3 regions of the Kosakonia sp. Marseille-Q7440 genome follow, and region 2 is predicted to be linked to each of the others. Evidence: predicted binding sites of a transcription regulator. Region 2 holds the regulator's gene; each other region holds the start of a gene.
The links. Region 2 encodes LexA, which represses DNA repair genes until DNA is damaged. Its sites were predicted from a motif close to TNCTGTATGTACATACAGNA; they were not measured.
Positions count from the first base shown of each region.

Region 1: the regulator LexA is predicted to act here: its motif matches at 3,037-3,056, upstream of ACWPW2_RS06385 (DNA translocase FtsK 4TM domain-containing protein).
Region 3: the regulator LexA is predicted to act here: its motif matches at 3,205-3,224, upstream of umuD (translesion error-prone DNA polymerase V autoproteolytic subunit).

Region 1 covers NZ_CBCPLT010000001.1:1,396,594-1,401,247, forward strand. Annotated here, with positions in the region: gene cydD (heme ABC transporter permease/ATP-binding protein CydD) at 1-873, opposite strand, end outside; gene trxB (thioredoxin-disulfide reductase) at 988-1,953, opposite strand; gene lrp (leucine-responsive transcriptional regulator Lrp) at 2,504-2,998, shown strand; gene ACWPW2_RS06385 (DNA translocase FtsK 4TM domain-containing protein) at 3,119-4,654, shown strand, end outside.
Region 2 covers NZ_CBCPLT010000001.1:84,311-88,964, reverse strand. Annotated here, with positions in the region: gene dinF (MATE family efflux transporter DinF) at 1-1,129, opposite strand, end outside; gene lexA (transcriptional repressor LexA) at 1,205-1,819, opposite strand; gene ACWPW2_RS00390 (diacylglycerol kinase) at 1,928-2,296, opposite strand; gene plsB (glycerol-3-phosphate 1-O-acyltransferase PlsB) at 2,429-4,654, shown strand, end outside.
Region 3 covers NZ_CBCPLT010000003.1:88,673-93,326, reverse strand. Annotated here, with positions in the region: gene ACWPW2_RS21795 (ParB family protein) at 1-497, shown strand, start outside; gene umuC (translesion error-prone DNA polymerase V subunit UmuC) at 1,479-2,750, opposite strand; gene umuD (translesion error-prone DNA polymerase V autoproteolytic subunit) at 2,738-3,181, opposite strand; gene parM (plasmid segregation protein ParM domain-containing protein) at 3,415-4,386, shown strand; gene ACWPW2_RS21775 (plasmid partitioning/stability family protein) at 4,389-4,654, shown strand, end outside.

The DNA of each region.
Region 1 (4,654 bases), 1.3 Mb from region 2:
GAAACCGGCAAACAGCGTTACGCCGGTACCGTAATGGCCGAAGTTGAGTTCGCCCAGGTAGGAGAAGCCAAAGTAAACGGCGACCAGCGCAATGGAGAGCGACGCGAAAAACTCCAGTACCCCGGAGGAGAGAAATGCCAGGCGCAGCACTTCCATGGTGCGGCTGCGAAAATCCTGCGACGCACGGCGGATGCTTTCCGTTTCAGCTTCGCCACGGCCAAAAATACGCAGCGTCTCCATGCCGCGCAAGCGGTCAAGGAAGTGGCCGCTCAGGCGCGCCAGCGCTTTAAAGTTGCGGCGGTTGGCATCGGCTGCGCCCATCCCGACCATCGCCATAAACAGCGGGATCAGCGGCGCGGTGCCAAGCAGGATCAGCGCTGCCGCCCAGTTAATCGGGAAAAGGGTAATCACAATCAGCAGCGGGACGCTCGCCGCCAGCGCCATTTGCGGCAAATAGCGGGCGTAGAAGTCATGCATATCGTCGATTTGCTCAAGGATCAGCGTCGCCCAACTACCGGCGGGTTTGCCCTGAATCCATGCCGGCCCGGCCTGTTGCAGACGGTCCAGCACGCGGCGGCGTATCGCAAAGCGGATCTGCGCCCCAGCATGAAATCCTACGCGTTCGCGTAGCCAGACTACCCAACTGCGCAGAATAAAGACCAGCACCAGCAACGCAAAGGGCAGCAGCAGTGCCTCGCGCGGAATGTGCTCAATAATCATATGGTTGAGAATGCTGGCGAGCAGCCACGCTTGCGCGACGATCAGGACGCCGCTGACCATGCCAAGCAGGCGGGAGAGCGTCAACCAACGACGGGAGATAATGCTTTGCTGTTTTAACCAGCGAGTGAGTTCTTGCTGACGGGTTTTATTCATTGCGCGCTTTGCAGGTGAAGTTATCGGATTTTTAGCCTGCGCAATGTTACAACGGTGCAAAAATAAAGGCGACTTAATGTCGCCTTATTTACCTTTGTTACTGACTTGTAAAGATTATTTCTGAACAGCCAGCCCGTCGAGGTAGCGTTCAGCATCCAGCGCGGCCATACAGCCAGTGCCCGCGGAGGTGATCGCCTGACGATAGATATGATCCATCACGTCACCTGCGGCAAACACGCCAGGAATGCTGGTTTGCGTCGCATTGCCATGAATACCGGACTGCACCTTGATGTAGCCGTTTTCCAGCTCAAGCTGACCGTCAAAGATCGCGGTGTTCGGGCTATGGCCGATAGCGACAAACAGACCGGCAACGTCCAGCGACTCGATATTATCCGCGTTTTGCGTATCGCGCAGGCGCAGACCGCTAACGCCCATCTGATCGCCCGTCACCTCTTCCAGCGTACGGTGCGTATGCAGCACGATATTGCCGCTCTCAACTTTATCCATCAGACGCTTGATCAGGATCTTCTCCGCGCGGAAGGTATCGCGGCGGTGGATCAGGTGCACTTCAGAGGCGATATTCGCCAGATAGAGCGCTTCTTCAACTGCGGTGTTGCCGCCGCCGATAACCGCGACTTTCTGGTTGCGGTAGAAGAAACCGTCGCAAGTGGCGCAGGCAGAGACACCACGGCCTTTATAGGCTTCTTCGGAGGCGAGGCCTAAATAGCGCGCGGAGGCGCCGGTGGCGATGATCAGCGCATCACAGGTGTACTCGGCGCTATCGCCAATCAGGCGGAACGGACGGTTCTGTAAATCGACGCTGTTGATATGGTCAAAAATGATTTCAGTATCAAATTTGGTCGCATGTTCATGCATGCGCTCCATCAGACCCGGGCCGGTCAGATCGTGCGGGTCGCCCGGCCAGTTTTCCACTTCGGTGGTGGTGGTGAGCTGACCGCCTTTTTCCATACCGGTGATCAGCACCGGCTGCAGGTTTGCACGCGCAGCATAGACCGCTGCGGTATAACCGGCAGGGCCTGAACCAAGGATAAGCAGCTTACTGTGTTTGGCCGTCCCCATGAGATCCTCATTATTGTTTGGCAGACATTGGGCTGGATTGTAGGGAATTTGCGGGCGTAAAAAAAGGGCGTAGCGATTTTGTTAACGATGTGTGTGATAGAAAGGACCGATGGCGGGGCAATGATTTAGGCCGAAAACATAACAACTTCTACTGAGAAAAAGGCAGTTATAAGATGAATAAATGAGGATAAGGAATCGACCTTGATGAATATCTGGCATGTTGTACTAAAAAAAGATGTTTTGCTTTGACAATCCCCTGCGCTTTTGCGAAAACATCAAAGGAAGAAAAAAAGCAGTATTTCGCGCGTAACGCACGTTTACGCATGTAAATGCCATTTTACCGGGCTAGCGAAATCTACGCATGGCGTGGACAGACGCCATCCGTGATATCGATAGCTGCCGCAGGCACCGGTCTTCTCAACACAGCCCCTGGGATTATGCAACGGTCAGCATGCTGGCGCGCGGCACAATACGACGGGCAAAGATCCTGAACAGTGAAGTGCACAGGGTCAAGACAGGAGTAGGGAAGGAATACAGAGAGACAATAATAATGGTAGATAGCAAGAAGCGCCCTGGCAAAGATCTCGACCGCATTGACCGCAATATTTTAAATGAACTGCAAAAAGATGGGCGTATTTCCAACGTCGAGCTTTCTAAACGAGTAGGGCTTTCGCCAACGCCGTGCCTTGAGCGCGTGCGCAGGCTGGAAAGGCAGGGGTTTATTCAGGGCTATACGGCGCTGCTTAACCCGCATTATCTGGATGCATCACTGCTGGTCTTCGTTGAGATTACTCTGAATCGTGGCGCACCTGATGTGTTTGAACAATTCAACGCTGCAGTACAAAAACTTGAAGAAATTCAGGAGTGTCATCTGGTTTCTGGTGATTTCGACTACTTGTTGAAAACGCGCGTACCGGATATGTCGGCCTACCGCAAACTGCTGGGCGAAACGCTGTTACGCCTGCCAGGCGTAAATGACACCCGCACCTATGTGGTGATGGAAGAGGTCAAACAGAGTAATCGTCTGGTTATTAAGACGCGCTAATACGGAACAGGTGCACAATCGCTGTTTTTTGATTACACTCCTGTTAATCCATACAGCAACAGTGCCGGGGAGACCCGGCGCTGTTGTCCGTTTTAGCATCAAGGACCTGGAGAGCCTGTCTTGAGCCAGGAATACACCGAAGACAAAGAAGTCACTTTTAACAAGCTAAGCAGCGGACGCCGACTCCTCGAAGCGTTGCTGATCCTCGTTTCCCTTTCTGCCATCTGGCTGATGGCGGCGCTTCTCAGCTTTAACCCATCCGATCCAAGCTGGTCGCAGACCGCATGGCATGAGCCGATCCACAATCTTGGCGGCGTGCCCGGCGCATGGCTGGCGGATACCCTGTTTTTCATCTTTGGCATTATGGCCTACACCATTCCGGTCATTATTATCGGCGGCTGTTGGTTTGCCTGGCGTCATCGCGCCACTGAAGATTACATCGACTATTTCGCCGTCTCGCTACGCCTGATTGGCGCGCTGGCGCTGATCCTCACCTCCTGCGGGCTGGCGGCGATCAACGCGGATGATATCTGGTATTTCGCCTCGGGCGGCGTGATCGGCAGCCTGCTCAGCACCACGCTGCAGCCGTTGCTGCGCAGCAGCGGCGGAACGCTTGCGCTGCTCTGCATCTGGGCCGCCGGGCTGACGCTCTTTACCGGCTGGTCATGGGTCACCATCGCTGAAAAAATTGGCAGCGTTATTCTCAATATTCTCACCTTTGCCACCAACCGCACCCGTCGCGATGACACATGGGTTGATGATGAAGAGTATGAAGAAGAGGATGAGTATGACGAGGACGAGGCAAGCGATGCGCCTCGCGAATCCCGCCGCGCCCGCATTCTGCGCGGTGCGCTGGCGCGCCGTAAACGCATTGCTGAGAAGTTCGCCAACCCGATGGGGCGCAAAACCGACGAAGCGCTCTTCTCCGGCAAGCGGATGGATGATGACGAGGAGATCGCCTACAGCGCGCGCGGTGTGCCTGCGCAGCCAGACGATGTGCTCTTCTCGGGACATCGCGCGACGGAAGTTGAGCAGGAGTACGATCCGCTGCTTAATGGTCGCAGCGTGACTGAACCCGTTGCGGCGGCTGCCGTTGCGACAACCGTTGCTGCGCAAAGCTTCGCTGCGCCGACGGAGCCGGTTATGCAAACGCCGCAGCCCGCTGAATGGCAGCATGCGCAGCAGGCACCAGGCTATCCTAATCAACAGGCCGCCTATCAGCCCCCTGTGCACCCCGAACAACAGGCCGCTTATCAGGCGCCAATGCATGGCGATCCGCAGGCCGGTTATCAACCGCCGATGCACCCCGATCAACAAGCTGTATATCAAGCACCGATGCAGGGTGATTCCCCGGCCGCTTATCAGCAGCCAGCGCATTATGACGAAACGGCTGCTTACCAGCCGCAGGCCGTTCCAGAGTGGCAGCAGCCAATCGCGGAAGAGCCGTGGACGCCAGATGCGCCGGTAACGCCGCAGCCGCAGCAGGAAGAGGTCTACTGGCAGCCGCAGCCTGCTGCCCAGCAGTGGCAGCCTGAACCGCAAATCGCCCCCGCGCCGGATCCGGTTATTGAACCTGAACCTGCCGTGGAAGAGACGAAGCATACCCGTCCGCCGCTCTACTACTTTGAAGAAGTGGAAGAGAAACGTGCGCGTGAG
Region 2 (4,654 bases):
CACCCACAAACATGCCGTCGAGCAAATAGCACCACACCCCCACCAGCGGCAGTACCACCTGCCAGATGAGATAGTGTCCGGCAACCGCCTGCAGTTCAGGAATGGAGGTCAGTAGCGCAATAATCGTGCTGCCCGCCAGCGCGTAGCTAAGGGCAAAAGCGAGCGCCACAAACCCTGCCTGCCGACAGGCCGCGCGCCAGACGTGCAGCAACTGGCTGCTATCGCGCGCGCCGTAAGCCTGGCCGGAGTGGGCTTCAACGGCATAGGCAAAGCCGTCCAGCGCGTAGGCGGTAAAAGTGAGGAACATCATCAGCACCGCGTTGGCGGCGACCGTTTCGCTGCCAAGACGCGCACCCAGCACGGTGATGGATCCAAAGCAGAGTTGCAGCAGCAGCGAGCGCAGCATGATATCGCGATTGAGCGCCAGCAAACGGCGAACGCCGCCGCGCCAGGCGGATTTCAGCATCACGAGCGAGATAGCCTGTCGGCGTAAAACCTGCCACACCATCAACAAGCCGATAAAGAAGGTGACATATTCCGCGATAACCGTGGCGAGCGCAGCGCCCTGCACATTCATATGCAGGCCCATCACCAGCCAGAGATCGAGAACGATATTGAAGAGGTTGCCGACCACCAGCAGTATCACCGGTGCACGGGCATACTGCACGCCGAGCAGCCAGCCAAGCAGCACCATATTGCCCAGCGAGGCGGGCGCGCTAAGCCAGCGAATGGCAAGGAAGCGCCGGGCCTGCTCCAGCACCGCCTCGCTGCCGCCGGTAATATGCAGCGCCAGGTCGATAAGCGGCGTGCGTAACAGCGCAATGACAACCCCTGCGCCGAGCGCCAGCAGCAGAGGCTGGACGAGCGCACGTGAGAGTGCAGAAGGATTTTTCGCACCAAATGCCTGGGCGGTCAGCCCGGTGGTGCTCATACGCAGAAACAGCAGCAGCATAAAGAGGAAGCTGGTTGCCGTTGCGCCAATCGCCACGCCGCCAAGGTAGACGGGACTATCCAGATGACCAATCACCGCCGTATCAACTAATCCCAGCAGGGGAACGGTGATATTGGATAAAATCATCGGCAGCGCAAGCCGCCACAAAGCTTTATCGGATGCGGTTAACAGCGGCATAGCGTAAGCGTCGTTAAAGGTAGGAAGCGTGGCGCTGCGGCGCGTAACAGGGCGCCACAGCAGAGAAAAGAGGCGTTACAGCCATTCACCGTTACGGATCACGCCGACTGCCAGCCCTTCAATGGTGAAGTTCTGCTTGCGCAGATCGACCACAATCGGGGAAAAGTCGCTGTTTTCTGCCAGCAGCTCAACGGTATTGCCATGTTTTTTCAGGCGCTTCACCGTCACTTCATCTTCGATACGGGCCACGATAACCTGGCCATTACGCGCATCCTGGGTTTTATGCACCGCCAGCAGATCGCCGTCCATAATACCGATATCTTTCATCGACATCCCGCTAACGCGCAGCAGGAAGTCAGCATGCGGTTTAAAGAGATTCGGATCGACCTGATAGTGGCTTTCGATATGCTGCTGTGCCAGCAGCGGCTCACCCGCAGCGACGCGACCGATCAGCGGCAGACCAATATCGTTCTCTTCTTCCAGAAGCAGGCGCAGACCGCGCGATGCACCAGATACGATTTCGATCACCCCTTTGCGCGCCAGCGCTTTAAGGTGTTCTTCGGCTGCATTTGGGGAACGGAACCCCAATTGCTGTGCGATTTCCGCACGCGTCGGTGGCATACCGGTTTGGGTGATGCGATCGCGAATCAGATCGAACACCTCTTGCTGCCTGGCCGTTAATGCTTTCATCCCGCCCCCTGGGTGTATATACAGTTATGCTGTGAGTATATACAGTCAACGGCGATTTTGAAACCACATTTAAGCAAAAATCCAGAGTGTTATAGAATTATGGAAACGCTATCGAAAATGTGACCAAAGAAGCGAGACCCAGGTAAAGACCGCCAGTAAGATTGTCATCAGCACCGCTGCCGAGCCCATATCTTTTGCCCGGCCGGAAAGCTCATGGAACTCAGAGCCGATACGGTCCACAACCGCTTCGATAGCGCTGTTGAGGATTTCGACAATCATCACCAGCGTGACCGAGCCAATAAGCAGGACGCGAGTGATGACATCAATATCCAAAAATGCAGCGATAATAATAGCCAGGACAACGGCGACGCCCTCCTGGCGAAATGCAGCTTCATTAATCCAGGCTGCGCGGACGCCTTTCCACGAATATCCTGCGGCTTTAATGATCCGGATAAAACCGGTGGTATTATTGGCCATGAAAAGAACCTTTTTAACTATTAAGCGTCAATGAGTAGTGGTACACGCAGCGGTACCACAGAAATTATGCGTGCTTTCTGATATTCTTGCGGCGCAATGGCACTATTAATAACCAGAGGCTTTACACCCTTTATGTCCGGCTGGCCACGAATTTACTACAAATTACTGAACTTACCATTAAGCGTGCTGGTAAAAAGTAAATCGATCCCCGCAGAACCTGCACAGGAACTGGGGCTCGACACATCACGTCCTATTATGTACGTGCTGCCTTACAACTCAAAGGCTGACTTAATGACCTTGCGCGAGCAGTGCCTGGTGCATGAATTACCCGATCCCCTCGAACCGCTGGAGATCGATGGCGCGCTGCTGCCACGCTACGTGTTTATTCACGGCGGCCCGCGCGTATTCACCTATTACACGCCGAAAGAAGAGTCGATCAAACTGTTCCACGACTATCTGGATTTACACCGCAGCCATCCCGATCTGGATGTGCAGATGGTGCCGGTATCGGTGATGTTTGGCCGCTCGCCGGGGCGTGAAAAGGGTGAAATCAACCCGCCGTTGCGCATGCTCAACGGTGTGCAGAAATTCTTCGCTGTTTCGTGGCTTGGCCGCGACAGCTTTGTGCGCTTCTCCCCGCCGGTTTCGCTGCGCCGCATGGCGACCGAACATGGTACGGATAAGATCATCGCGCAGAAACTGGCGCGCGTGGCGCGTATGCACTTCGCCCGTCAGCGTCTGGCCGCCGTTGGCCCACGTCTGCCGGCGCGCCAGGATCTCTTCAATAAGCTTTTGTCGTCTAAAGCGATTGCCCGTGCGGTGGAAGATGAAGCGCGCAGCAAAAAGATCTCCCACGATAAGGCGCAGCAGAACGCTATCGCGCTGATGGAAGAGATTGCCGCTAACTTCTCGTACGAGATGATTCGCCTGACCGACCGTATCCTCGGCTTTACGTGGAACCGGCTCTATCAGGGGATCAACGTGCACAACGCCGAGCGCGTACGCCAGCTGGCGCACGAAGGCCATGAAATTGTTTATGTGCCCTGCCACCGCAGCCACATGGACTACCTGCTGCTCTCCTATGTGCTTTACCATCAGGGTCTGGTGCCGCCGCATATTGCGGCCGGGATCAACCTCAACTTCTGGCCCGCCGGCCCGATTTTCCGCCGTCTTGGCGCCTTCTTTATTCGCCGTACCTTTAAAGGCAACAAGCTCTACTCGACGGTGTTCCGTGAATATCTGGGCGAGCTCTTCAGCCGTGGTTATTCGGTGGAGTATTTCGTTGAGGGCGGCCGCTCGCGCACCGGGCGTCTGCTCGATCCGAAAACCGGTACCCTGTCGATGACTATCCAGGCTATGCTGCGCGGCGGCACGCGCCCGATCACGCTGGTACCGATCTATATCGGTTACGAGCATGTGATGGAGGTCGGCACCTACGCCAAAGAGCTGCGCGGCGCGACGAAAGAGAAAGAGAGCCTGCTGCAGATGCTGCGCGGCCTCAGCAAGCTGCGTAATCTCGGTCAGGGCTATGTGAACTTCGGCGAGCCGATCCCGCTGATGAACTACCTGAACCACCATGTGCCGGAGTGGCGTGAATCGATCGATCCGATTGAAGCGATCCGCCCGGCATGGCTGACGCCGACGGTTAACAGCATCGCTGCCGATCTGATGGTTCGCATCAATAACGCCGGTGCGGCGAACGCCATGAACCTCTGCTGTACGGCGCTGCTGGCTTCGCGCCAGCGCTCGCTGACGCGCGAGCAGCTGACCGAGCAGCTTAACTGCTACCTCGAGCTGATGCGCAATGTGCCCTACTCGCCGGACTCTACCGCACCATCCGCCAGCGCCGCCGAGCTTATCGCTCACGCGCTGCAGATGAACAAGTTTGAAGTCGAGAAGGACACCATCGGCGATATCATCATCCTGCCGCGCGAGCAGGCGGTGCTGATGACCTATTACCGTAACAACATTGCGCACATGCTGATGCTGCCGTCGCTGATCGCGGCGATTGTCACCCAGCATCGCGCGATCTCACGCGGCGAAATTCTGCGTCACGTTGAGCTTCTCTACCCGATGCTTAAAGCCGAGCTGTTCCTGCGCTGGGAAAACGCAGAGCTGGCAGAGGTGCTGGATAAGCTGATTCAGGAGCTGGTGCGCCAGGGGCTGATTACCCTGAAAGAGGATCTGCTGAGCATCAATCCGGCACACTCACGCACTCTGCAACTGCTGGCCGCAGGCGCGCGCGAGACGCTGCAGCGTTATGCCATCACCTTCTGGCTGCTGAGCGCCAACCCGACGATGAACCGCAGTACGCTGGAGAAAGAGAGCCGTACGCTGGCGCAGCGCCTGTCGGTGCTG
Region 3 (4,654 bases), on a different contig from region 2:
GCCAGAAAGATATTGCCAGGTTGGAAGGATTGTCGGAAGCAAAAGTTACGCGCGCTATTCAGGCTGCATCTGTATCAGCCCAGTTAGTTTCGATATTCCCGGTTCAGTCGGAACTAGGATTTACAGATTACAAGGCGTTAGGTACGCTGGAAGAAATGCTCAAGGCTAAAGACCTTTCTATTGAGGCCTTGCTCGAAACAACTGCACCGGAAATTAATATCATCCTGGCTGATGCCTCGCTTGCTGAAGACGAAGTTAAAAACAGGATTATCAGGATCCTGACCCGTGAAACCGCAGCTATGGCTTCTCTTAAAGGCAAAGACAAAGCGGTTGTAACGAACCTGTGGTCTTTCCCGGACAAAGACCGATTTGCCAGAAAGCGTAATAAAGGGCGCATGTTTGTTTACGAATTCAATCGATTATCGAAAGAACTGCAGGACGAGATCGATGAAGCTGTAGCGAAAGCTCTTCAAAAGCATCTTTCTAATGATGCGTAAAGGTGATTCTTCGCCAGTGAAATTACATAGTTAATTGTCTGATTTAAAATGTTTTTTCTTCATAATTTCACTCTGAAATCGCCACAATTTCATGATGACTTTCCCAAACCGAGCCCGGATTTTCCGGGCTTGCCAAACCCTTCAAACCCGAAATAAAGCCTGCCCGGTTGTTCCTGGTTTTCAGTTTTAATTTTCATTATTAGCGGATACTCAGGCGAAGCTTCTCGCCATCAGCGTCCAGAGAATGGTAACGGAACAAGCTGCAGCTGACATGCAACGCAGAACATAGCTTCCGCTCTGTGGACTCATAATGTGCCTGTAGCACGGGACTCATTATTCATGCAGTCGTGCCAGCATGTACTTTTTTTTTACTGTAGGTAATAAAACATAGCTTTGTCGAGGCTCAACTCGCCCGCCAGTTTTCGGGCCGCAGACTTTCGTCTTACAGCTGACGTATATGCTTCAGCTCTGCGGGAGTAGTACCTTCTTATTTCTTGTGTCACTAAGAGAATTTGGCGTGCGAAATCCCCTGTTTATGAAAGAAATACGACGCCCGGTTGCCCAGTTCAGCCTGCTGTGGGTGAAGAGAATTTGCTCTTCGGTCAATCGTATTTTTTATCGCCACAACTTCTATTCAGTGAAATATGGATAATGTTGAAATCTTTTTCTGAGCGGGACAAGATTTTGGGGCAGAGTCGAACAGGTGAGAACGCAGTATGGGAAAAACTGAAGAAGTAGAAAAACTATATATCTGGTGACAATAGAACTTAACGCTGAGTGGGAATACATGAGATTAACCACTTGCTTAAACCCTACTGCCGCGCCCGCAATCCTCCGGGCTTGCCCAACCCGTCACACCCGGACTGAAAGGCCTGTCCGGCTGTACCGGGTTACCGGTTGTGAGCTGTGCGGTTAATCAGACCGGAGCTTCGCACGGCGTCCTGCCGTGCTTGTGTGAGCAGGGTGCCGGAACCACCTGGCTTATCCAATCCGGGCCAGGGGGATCTCTTTCCAGCGTGTCGTGTAGGCAGGACTGAGCATTTCCCGTTTCATTTTCCACTGCGGGGCGATGCCACGGCCGGCAAACCATACCTGACCGAGGCCGGAACGGTTGATCCCGTCCAGAACGTTCATCAGCTCCTGGCTGTGGGGGCGGGGTTGCTGCTCATCAAACAGGTTCAGCTGGGCCACGCCGGTGGTAAAGTCATTCAGCATGACACCGGCTTTGGCATACCGGTGGCCATCCCGCCAGATACGCGCCAGCCCGCGCATAGCGGCCGCAATGATATCGCGGGTGTCCTGGGTAGACGTCACGAGCTTTTCAACCGCCACGTTGCCGTAGTAAGGCTCAGAAGCGGCATAGGGCGAAGTCTTGATAAAGACAGAAATATGCCGGCAGTACTGGCGCTCACCGCGCAGTTTCTCGGCTGCGCGCTCGGCGTACTGGCAGACTGCCTGCCGCATGTCTTCCGGGGTGACAATTCTCTCCCCGAATGAGCGGGAGCAGACAATCTGCTGCTTCGCCGGCGGCGCTTCCTCCAGCGGAATACAGGATTCGCCGTTGAGTTCCCGCACGGTGCGCTCAAGCACCACACTGAAATTCTTCCGGATGAAGGCCGGGTTTGTGCGGGCCAGCTGCAGGGCCGTGGTGATCCCCATTGTGTTCAGGGTGCGCGCAATACGGCTGCCGACGCCCCAGAGCTCCTGGACAGGCTGCAGGGCGAGCAGTTTTTCCGTCCGGGCAGGGTTGCCTGGTGTCAGGGCCAGCACACCCCGGAAGGCAGGCCACTCCTTGGAGGCCCACTGCGCGGATTTGGCCAGCGTTTTGGTCGGTCCCATCCCGACGCCGATGGTGAGCCGGGTGCAGGCCTGAACGTGCGCGCGTAGCTGCGCCCCGAAATTTTCATAGCTGACGGCCGTTTCCAGCCCCCGCAGATCGAGAAACATCTCGTCGATGGAGTACTGCTCAACGCGTGGCGCCATCTCCTCGAGGCAGGACATGACCCGGTTACTCATACTCGCGTAAAGCTCATAGTTACTTGAAAATACGTGTATTTTCTCTGTGAAGGTTTGTTCGCGGATTTTAAACCACGGATCGCCCATTTTTATGCCCAGGCGTTTTGCCTCCGGGGACCGGGCGATGCAGCATCCGTCATTGTTGGAAAGCACCACCACCGGACAGCCCTTCAGGTCGGGGCGAAAGACCTTCTCGCAGGAGGCATAGAACGAGTTGACGTCAGCTAGTCCAAACATTTCATCACCTCGCGGGTGCGGTGGATGATGTGAGTGACCACGCCGAAAATCTGCAGCTCATCCGGATCGGGATAAATGGGCGGGAACGCGGGATTCATGGGCTGCAGACACAGTCTTGGCCGTGTCATCAACCGCTTTACGGTGAATTCGGCCCCCATACCGGCCACGACGATATCGCCGTGCTCCGGCTTCATGGCGCTGTCGACAACCAGCAGGTCCCCGTTAAAGAGGAAACCATCCCGCATGCTGTCGCCGTGAGCGCGCAGATAGTAGGTCGCGCTGCGGTGCCGTATGCAGTACTCATTGAGATCCAGCTCCTTTTCCACATAGTCCTGGGCGGGAGACGGAAAACCACAGGGCACCATCTCCAGAAACAGCGGCAGAGCCAGGGCCTGCGCGCTTTCGGTCGGGGTCAGCATTATCAGAACCATAACGCCACTCCTTGTTATTAATATACTGTATGTATAAACAGTATATTTACCGGTTTACGAAATGCGCAAGGTGAATTGCCATCCGGACCGCCGGAGTGATGTTAAACGGACAGAAATAAATCAAAAAGATAATAAAGTGCATATTAAAATACTCAATATGAGTATTTATTATTGCATTTTATTTTATGGTGATTATGATATTCTCAAATTGAGAACAATAAAGGATGCAATAGATGAATATCAACTGTGACGACGGTTCCACCAACGTTAAACTGGCCTGGTTTGATGCTGACGGCCTGAAGACGCACCTGTCTGCCAATTCATTCCGTCATGGCTGGAAAGTGGCCGATTTTGGCGCAAACGCGTTCAATTACCAGATTGGAACCCTGAAATATACCTGGGACAGCGTCAGCCGTGACGTCATGCCGACCACCAATGTGGAATACCAGTATGGCGATCTTAACCTGCTGGCTGTTCACCATGCATTGCTGAACAGCGGTCTGGAGCCACAGGACGTGACGGTGACAGTAACCCTCCCGCTGAGTGAATATTACGATCAGGACTGCCAGAAGAACGAAACCAACATCCGCCGTAAGCGTGAGAACCTGCTGCGCGATATCACGGTGAACAAGCGGGAACGCTTTGTCATCACCGACGTCATTGTGATGCCTGAATCCCTGCCGGCGGCCTACACCCGGTTGTCGGAGCTGAAGCCAGGTATATCCGAGACCACGCTCATCATAGATCTGGGGGGAACAACGCTGGATGCCGGTGTGATTGTGGGGCAGTTTGATGATATCAGCGCCGTGCATGGTAATCCTCAAGTCGGGGTGTCGATGGTCACGCGGGCGGCACAGGCAGCGCTGCGCGCAGCAGACAGTGAAACCAGCCCCCTGGTGGCTGACAGTGTGGTCCGTCACCGGAAAGATCGTGCATTTCTGAACCGCATCATTAATGATGGGAGCAGGATTAATTATGTTACTGACAAAATTGAAGAAGCTATCGACACCCTGAGTGCCAAAGTGGTCAGCGAACTGGCCGGCTACCGGAATGTGAACCGCATTTTCCTGGTCGGCGGCGGGGCTGAACTGATTGAGCCTGCTGTACGCAGGGCATGGCCGCTGGCCGCTGAGCGTATTGAAGTGATCAGCGATCCGCAGATGGCGCTCGCAAGGGAGATAGCCCGTTATCAACGTGAGGGCTGACCGTGCCTGCAGGCAAATACTCCTTTTATCTCCACACTGACGACCGCACTGACATGCTGGCCGCCGGCACGCTGGAAACCATATCACAGCCGCTGCGGGGAGATTTTCTCCGCACGGCCGCCGCTGCCGGCAGCGTGCTGTATCACGCCGATAATCGTCTCCCCGCTCTGGTGACAGAGCTTTTTGACGGAAGGCTGCGCTATGGTCAGCTGGCCAGCCTGCTGGCGGCGTTATCGGGGGAGTATCAGACCGGTGCAGCACCGGAGCC